Regions from separate parts of the Streptomyces sp. NPDC045998 genome, predicted to be linked through region 2. Evidence: predicted binding sites of a transcription regulator. Region 2 holds the regulator's gene; the other holds the start of a gene.
What was found. The regulator HspR, encoded in region 2, represses chaperone genes until heat shock. The targets are predictions, from matches to a motif close to TTGAGNNNNNNNNNCTCAA.

Region 1: a site for HspR is predicted at 1,815-1,833, ahead of lon (endopeptidase La). Genes of this name have one in related genera too.

The regions. Positions count from the first base shown of each region.
Region 1 is NZ_JBWKLJ010000003.1:510,300-513,701, reverse strand. It holds gene AC07FJ_RS11245 (rhomboid-like protein) at 1-550, shown strand, start outside; gene AC07FJ_RS11240 (YfbM family protein) at 751-1,236, opposite strand; gene AC07FJ_RS11235 (DUF4259 domain-containing protein) at 1,233-1,682, opposite strand; gene lon (endopeptidase La) at 1,856-3,402, shown strand, end outside.
Region 2 is NZ_JBWKLJ010000004.1:217,269-220,670, forward strand. It holds gene AC07FJ_RS14030 (hypothetical protein) at 1-117, opposite strand, end outside; gene AC07FJ_RS14035 (helix-turn-helix transcriptional regulator) at 249-1,229, shown strand; gene AC07FJ_RS14040 (DUF4232 domain-containing protein) at 1,263-1,877, opposite strand; gene AC07FJ_RS14045 (heat shock protein transcriptional repressor HspR) at 1,965-2,417, opposite strand; gene dnaJ (molecular chaperone DnaJ) at 2,419-3,402, opposite strand, start outside.

The DNA.
Region 1 (3,402 bases), on a different contig from region 2:
CGCCGAGTACGGCGACCCCGCCACCGTCTCGGCGCTGCTGCACGGCTCCAGCACGGACGTCGCCCACCTCTCCCGGACGCCGCTGCTCGTGCTGGCCGCGAGCGCGCTGTGGGTCGCGGGCGGGCTCTTCTCGCCGTACGCCATCGGCTTCGTCTTCGTGCTCACCGCGCTGGAGCGCCGCATCGGGGCCTGGCGGGCCGCCGCCGTGTTCCTGGTGGGGCACGTGGTGGCGACGCTGGCCACCGAGATCCCGGTGGCGCTGTCGGTCCTGGCGGGCCATCTGCCCCACACGTCCCTGCACCGCCTCGACTACGGCATCAGCTTCGGCCTGATGGCGAGCGTCGGCGCGCTGGCCGGACTGCTGACCCCGGTGGCGCGCGCCGTCGTGCTGGCGTGGGTGTCCGTGATGCTGCTCCACGACCTGCTGGCGCTCGAGGACCCCCTCACCAACTGGGGCCACCCCCTGGCGCTGTTGGTCGGCGTCGGCGGATGGCCCCTGGTGCGGCGGGCGGCCCGACGCGGGCCGGCGCGGCCGGGGCCCCGATTCTGACGAAACCCCTGGTGGGGGCGGGTGCTGGCGCCGATGACGTGGCCAGATGCGCAACAGTGTGACAATGGTGCACAAGCCGTCACGAGTACGTCTTCTACGAGGACGTCTGAGCCTGGCCTCCCGGCCTCCCGGCCCGGGGCGTGGCGGCCGCGCTTCCCCGCGCGGCGCCCGCGCCCCGGGCCGTACCCGTGTCACGGCCCTTACGAGATCCAGACCAGCACCGCGTCACCCGCCTCCGCCGCCTCGCGGAAGAAGGGCCGCAGCGCCTCGTAGTGCAGGACCACGTTGTCCAGGGGCTCGCCGCGCTCCCAGATCATGGCCGGGTAGACCTGCTCCCGCGCCAGGTCCGCCGGGCCGACACCGGCCGTCAGGCGGTCGCCCTCCGTCGCCGCCAGGACCTCGGCGGCCGTCCGGACCTGGTCCGGAGTCAGATAGCGGGGCGGCCCGTACCCCCAGTCCTCGTCCCACGGCACCGACTGCTCGCCGTGCACGACGTCGACGGGGAAGCCGGCACGCCGCGTGAGGAAGCGGACGGCGTCCCACGCCTTGTCGGTGCTGTGGCGCCGCGCGTCGCCCGGTTCCGCGTTGAGCAGTTCGTCGACGAACTCCCTCGCCCAGGCGGGGTCGCCGAGGGCGCGCTCCAGCTCGGCGGGGGACAGTCGGACGTATGTTCCCATCATGCTCATGGGCGGATGCTAGGCGGGACCACTGACAAGGCGAGCTGCTCGCCGGGCGGTGGCGGGAGGAGCGTGTTCCGCATGCGCTCGACGCACCTGCGCCAGGGCGCGCCGTCCCGCCCTGCCCAGAGCTCCAGCAGCTCGGACGGCTCCGTCACGACCCGGTCCAGGGCTTCGAGGGCGAGGCCGCGCAGCGGTGTGAGGTCGGGGAGGGGTTCCTCCGGGCCGTAGACCGGGTGGGCGGGTTCTCCGCCGGGGCACTGCGCGGCGACCAGGGCGGCCGCGGCGACGGCCGTGTCGGCCACGTCGGCGTCCAGTTGGCCGGTGGTGTCGGCGGCGCGGAGGAGGGCGCCGCGGATCAGGCCCTCGCGCTCGCCCTCCGCCGCCTCGTCGAGGTCGTCGGCGAAGTCCGCGGCGGTGTCGCTGTCGAAGGGTCCGGTGCCCCAGGTGCCCATGCGGCTCTCCCCGGTGTGGTGGTGTCCGCGCATGGTGGCAGGCGCCTCTGACAACCGCGGGCTCCGGCGACGTCGCGCAGATGATCGCTGACAGCGAACGCGAACCGGGGAACACTCGGCGGCTGGCAAGCATTGAGTGGGTACAGCTCAACTTGACTGCCGAAGGGGAGATCATGGCTTCGTCGTCCACACCGCTCACCCTGCCCGTGCTGCCGCTCGATGACGAGGTCGTCCTGCCGGGCATGGTGGTGCCCCTGGACCTCACCGACAGCGAGGTGCGCGCCGCCGTCGAGGCCGCCCAGGCCGCGGCCCGGACCGAGGGGGACGCCAAGGGCAAGCCGAAGGTGCTGCTGGTGCCGCGCATCGACGGCACGTACGCCGGTATCGGCGTCCTGGGCACGGTCGAGCAGGTGGGCCGGCTCTCCGACGGCGACCCCGGCGCGCTCATCCGCGGCCGGCACCGGGTCAAGATCGGCGCCGGCACGACCGGGCCGGGCGCCGCCCTGTGGGTCGAGGGCGCGCAGGTCGAGGAGAAGGTCCCGGATCCGCTGCCCGGCGCGGTCACCGAGCTCGTCAAGGAGTACAAGGCCCTCGCCACCAGCTGGCTGAAGAAGCGCGGCGCCTGGCAGGTCGTGGACCGCGTCCAGCAGATCGACGGCGTGTCCGCCCTCGCGGACAACTCCGGCTACTCGCCCTTCCTGACCACCGCTCAGAAGGTGGAGCTGCTGGAGACCGAGGACCCGGTCGCCCGGTTGAGGCTCGCCACCGAGCAGCTGCGCGAGCACCTCGCCGAGCAGGACGTCGCCGAGTCCATCGCGAAGGACGTCCAGGAGGGCGTCGACAAGCAGCAGCGCGAGTTCCTGCTGCGCCGTCAGCTCGAAGCCGTACGCAAGGAGCTGCGCGAGCTCAACGGCGACTCCGGGGACGGCGACGAGGCCGACGACTACCGGACCCGGGTCGAGGCCGCCGACCTCCCCGAGAAGGTGCGCGAGGCGGCGCTGAAGGAGGTCGCCAAGCTGGAGCGGTCCTCGGACCAGTCGCCCGAGGGCTCCTGGATCCGCACCTGGCTGGACACGGTCCTCGAGATGCCGTGGAACGAACGCACCGAGGACCGGTACGACATCAAGGGCGCCAAGGAGACGCTGGACGCCGAGCACGCGGGCCTGGAGGACGTGAAGGAGCGGATCACCGAGTACCTCGCGGTGCGCAAGCGGCGCACCGACCGCGGCATGGGCGTCGTGGGCGGGCGGCGCGGGGGCGCGGTGCTGGCGCTGGTGGGGCCGCCGGGCGTCGGAAAGACCTCGCTGGGCGAGTCCGTCGCCCACGCGATGGGCCGGAAGTTCGTGCGCGTCGCCCTCGGCGGCGTACGCGACGAGGCGGAGATCCGCGGCCACCGGCGTACGTACGTGGGCGCGCTGCCGGGCCGGATCGTACGGGCCGTCAAGGAGGCCGGGTCCATGAACCCGGTGGTGCTGCTCGACGAGATCGACAAGGTGGGCTCCGACTTCCGCGGCGACCCGGCGGCGGCGCTGCTGGAGGTGCTGGACCCGGCCCAGAACCACACGTTCCGCGACCACTACCTGGAGGTGGAGCTCGACCTGAGCGACGTCGTCTTCCTGGCCACGGCCAACGTCCTGGAGGCCATCCCGGAGGCGCTGGCCGACCGCATGGAGATCGTCCGCCTCGACGGCTACACCGAGGACGAGAAGATCGTCATCGC
Region 2 (3,402 bases):
GGCGACGTGCGGAGTCCCCGCGCCCCAGCCGGGGTCCTCGGCGGACACCGCGATTCCCACCCCCGCAGCAGCGAAGAGCGCGACGCCGGCAACGGCGTGTATGAGCTTCTTGGCCATGACCGAGCAACCTCACTTGACGGTAATTCATCCCGCTCCCCCGCAGTTATGACGATGACTCACTCCCCACGCTTTCACCACTGGCTCAATGCATCATGTTCCTGAATCGGAAAAAGCCTGGGGGTGTACATATGCAACCGGATCGGGATGGACACGGACATCCCCATAGTCACTTCGAGCTCTGCGAGACGGGTTCCCAGCTCTACGCGGACGCTCTTCGCGCCGGGCGCATCGCGCGTGCCGAGGTCGCGCCGGCCCCGTGTCTCCTCGACCTGGACCTGCTGCGACCGGACCCCGACGACGCGCAGTGGCTGCGGCCCGTGCCGCCGTCCACGGCGCTGGCCCACCTGATACTCCCGATAGAGAAGGAGATACAGGAGCGCAGACGGCTCACCGTCGCCCTCGCCGACGCTTTCGAGCCATTCATGGCCGTCAGCGCCCAGATGCCGTCGACCACCCACGCCATCAGCGTGCTGGAAGGGCTGAAGCGCATCAACGCCAGCCTGGACCGCGCCGTCGCCGACTGCTCGGTGGAGCTGCTGACCGTACAGCCCGGCAGCGGCCGCAGCGCCCAGACCTTCGGCGAGGCGCTGCGCCGGGTACGGCCGCTCCTGGGCCGGGGCATCAAGATGCGGACCCTCTACCAGCACACGGCGCGCCACCAGCCCATCACCCTGGCCTACCTGGAGCGCATCGGGTCCGAGGTGGAGGTGCGCACGCTGGAGGAGATCATCGACCGGCTCATCATCGTGGACCGCAAGGTCGCCTTCGTGCCCGCCAGCCGGGACCGCCAGGTCGCCCTGGAGCTGCGCCACCCGGGCCTGGTGGAGTACCTGGTCGGCGTCTTCGAGCAGTTCTGGCTCCAGGCCATCCCCCTGGAGAAGCCCGTCACCTACGAGCCGCATCCCCACGGCATCAGCGGCGTCCAGCGCTCCATCGCCAAACTGCTGGTCGAGGGGCACGTGGACGAGGCGATCTCGCGGCGCCTCGGCATGAACGTACGCACCTGCCGGGCGCACATCGCCAAACTGGCGTCCGCGCTCGGCAGCGGCAGCCGGGCGCAACTCGGCTACCTCATCGCCCAGTCGGGCATCCTGGAGCACGGCGACTGACGGGCGGTCGACCCGTGGCCGGCCGGTGACCGGTCAGCCGGCGGGCCTCGCCCACGCGGTGGTCTCGATCGCGTCGGTGTTGCCGAGGTCCAGCGGGCCGCCGTCGCCCGGCGCGACGGTCTGCGGCGCGACGCCGGGTGCGGGCGTCACCCGCAGGTACGCGCCGTTCGTCGCCACGACGTCCGTACGGGTCACCGTGTTGCGCCACATCACCGACGCCTCGGCCCGCTCACCGGGCCGCAGCACGAACACCGAGGGCCGCGCCCGGGTGTCCAGGTTCGAGCCGAGCCGTACGGTGACGTCGAGCTTCTCCCGCTGCGCGTCGAGGACTTCGAGCGCGGGGTAACCGCTCACCTCGAACGGCTTTGTACCGCAGTTGAGCAGCGTCACCCCCATGCCCCGCACCCCCATGGCGGCGCTCACGATCCCCGCGGAGACCCGTACGCCGGACTCCGGGCACGGGGCGGCCGCCTCGGGCGCCGCGGACGGCGGCCGGTCCGGCAGCGGGGCCGGCCGGGGCACCGAGGGCGCCGGAGACGCCGTCGTACGGACCGGCAGGGGTGCCGCACCCTTCTCGTCGTCACAGGCCGGCAGCAGGGCCGCCAGGGCCACCAGGACCGCCGCCGGAAGGCATCTTCGGGTACGCATCCGGACAGCCTAAAGGCCCCCTCCGTACACCGAAGGGGGCCCCTGAGAAAGGCTGTTGCCGCTCGCCTCTGTTACCGCTCGCCTCTGTTACTGCTCGCCGCGCTTGGCGGCCGGACGCCACACCACCAGCGCGCTCGCCTGCTGCACGTCCTGGTACGGCACGAGGTCGCGCCGGTAGGAGGCGTGCACCTGGGCCTCGCGCTGGCGCATCGCCGCCGCCGCGCCCTCGACCGCCGCGCTGAGCTCGGCGATCCGGGACTGGAGCGCGGCGACCTGGTTCTCCAGCTCGATGATCCGCTTGATGCCGGCCAGGTTGATGCCCTCGTCCTGCGACAGCTGCTGCACCTGGCGGAGCAGCTCGATGTCGCGGGCGGAGTAGCGCCGGCCACGGCCCGCCGTACGGTCCGGCGAGACCAGCCCGAGCCGGTCGTACTGCCGCAGCGTCTGCGGGTGCAGCCCGCTCAGCTGGGCCGCCACCGAGATGACGTAGACCGGGGTGTCATCGGTCAGCTCGTACGGATTGCGTCGACGTCCGTCCATCTCAAGCCCCCTTCGCGGCCTGGAACAGCTCAGCTCGCGGATCCTCACCCGCCATCGCCTGACGGTACGACTCCAGGGCCTCGCGCGCCTTGTCGTTGAGGTCCTTGGGCACCGCCACCTCGACGGTGACGAGCAGGTCCCCGCGCGTACCGTCCTTGCGCACCGCGCCCTTGCCCCGGGCGCGCATCGTACGGCCGTTCGGCGTACCGGCCGGGATCTTCAGCGTGACCGGCGGCCCGCCGAGGGTCGGGACCTTGATCTCGCCGCCGAGCGCCGCCTCGTCGTACGAGACCGGCACCGTGACGGTGAGGTTGTCGCCCTTGCGGCCGAAGACCGGGTGGGCGTCCACATGCACCGCCACGTACAGGTCGCCGGCCGGGCCGCCCCGCTCGCCGGGCGCGCCCTTGCCGCGCAGCCGGATCCGCTGCCCGTCGGCGACGCCCGCCGGGATGCGGACCTGCATGGTGCGCGAGGACTTGGCGCGGCCGCTGCCGTGGCAGACCTCGCAGGGGCTCTCCGCGATCAGGCCGCGGCCCTTGCAGTCCCGGCAGGGATCGGTGAGCGAGAAGCCGCCGCCCGTGCCGCGCGACACCTGGCCGGTGCCGACGCAGGTGGGGCAGACACGCGGGGTGCCGTTCTTGTCGCCGGTGCCCGAGCAGGCCTTGCAGGGCTGCTGGCTGGACATCCGCAGCGGGACCGTGGCCCCCTCCACCGCCTCGGTGAAGCTCAGCGTCACCTCGGTCTCGATGTCCTGGCCCCGGCGCGGCTGCGTCCGCGCGCCGGCGCCGGGCCGGCCGCCGCCGCCGAACAGCCCGCCGAAGACGTCCCCGAGCCCGCCGCCGAAGCCGCCGGCACCGCCGCCCCCGCCCTGGGCGCCGCCGAAGAGGTCGCCCAGGTCGAAGTTGAAGGTGCCGGCGCCGCCGGGGCCGGCCCGGAAGCCGCCGTTGCCGAAGAGGGCGCGTGCCTCGTCGTACTCCTTGCGCTT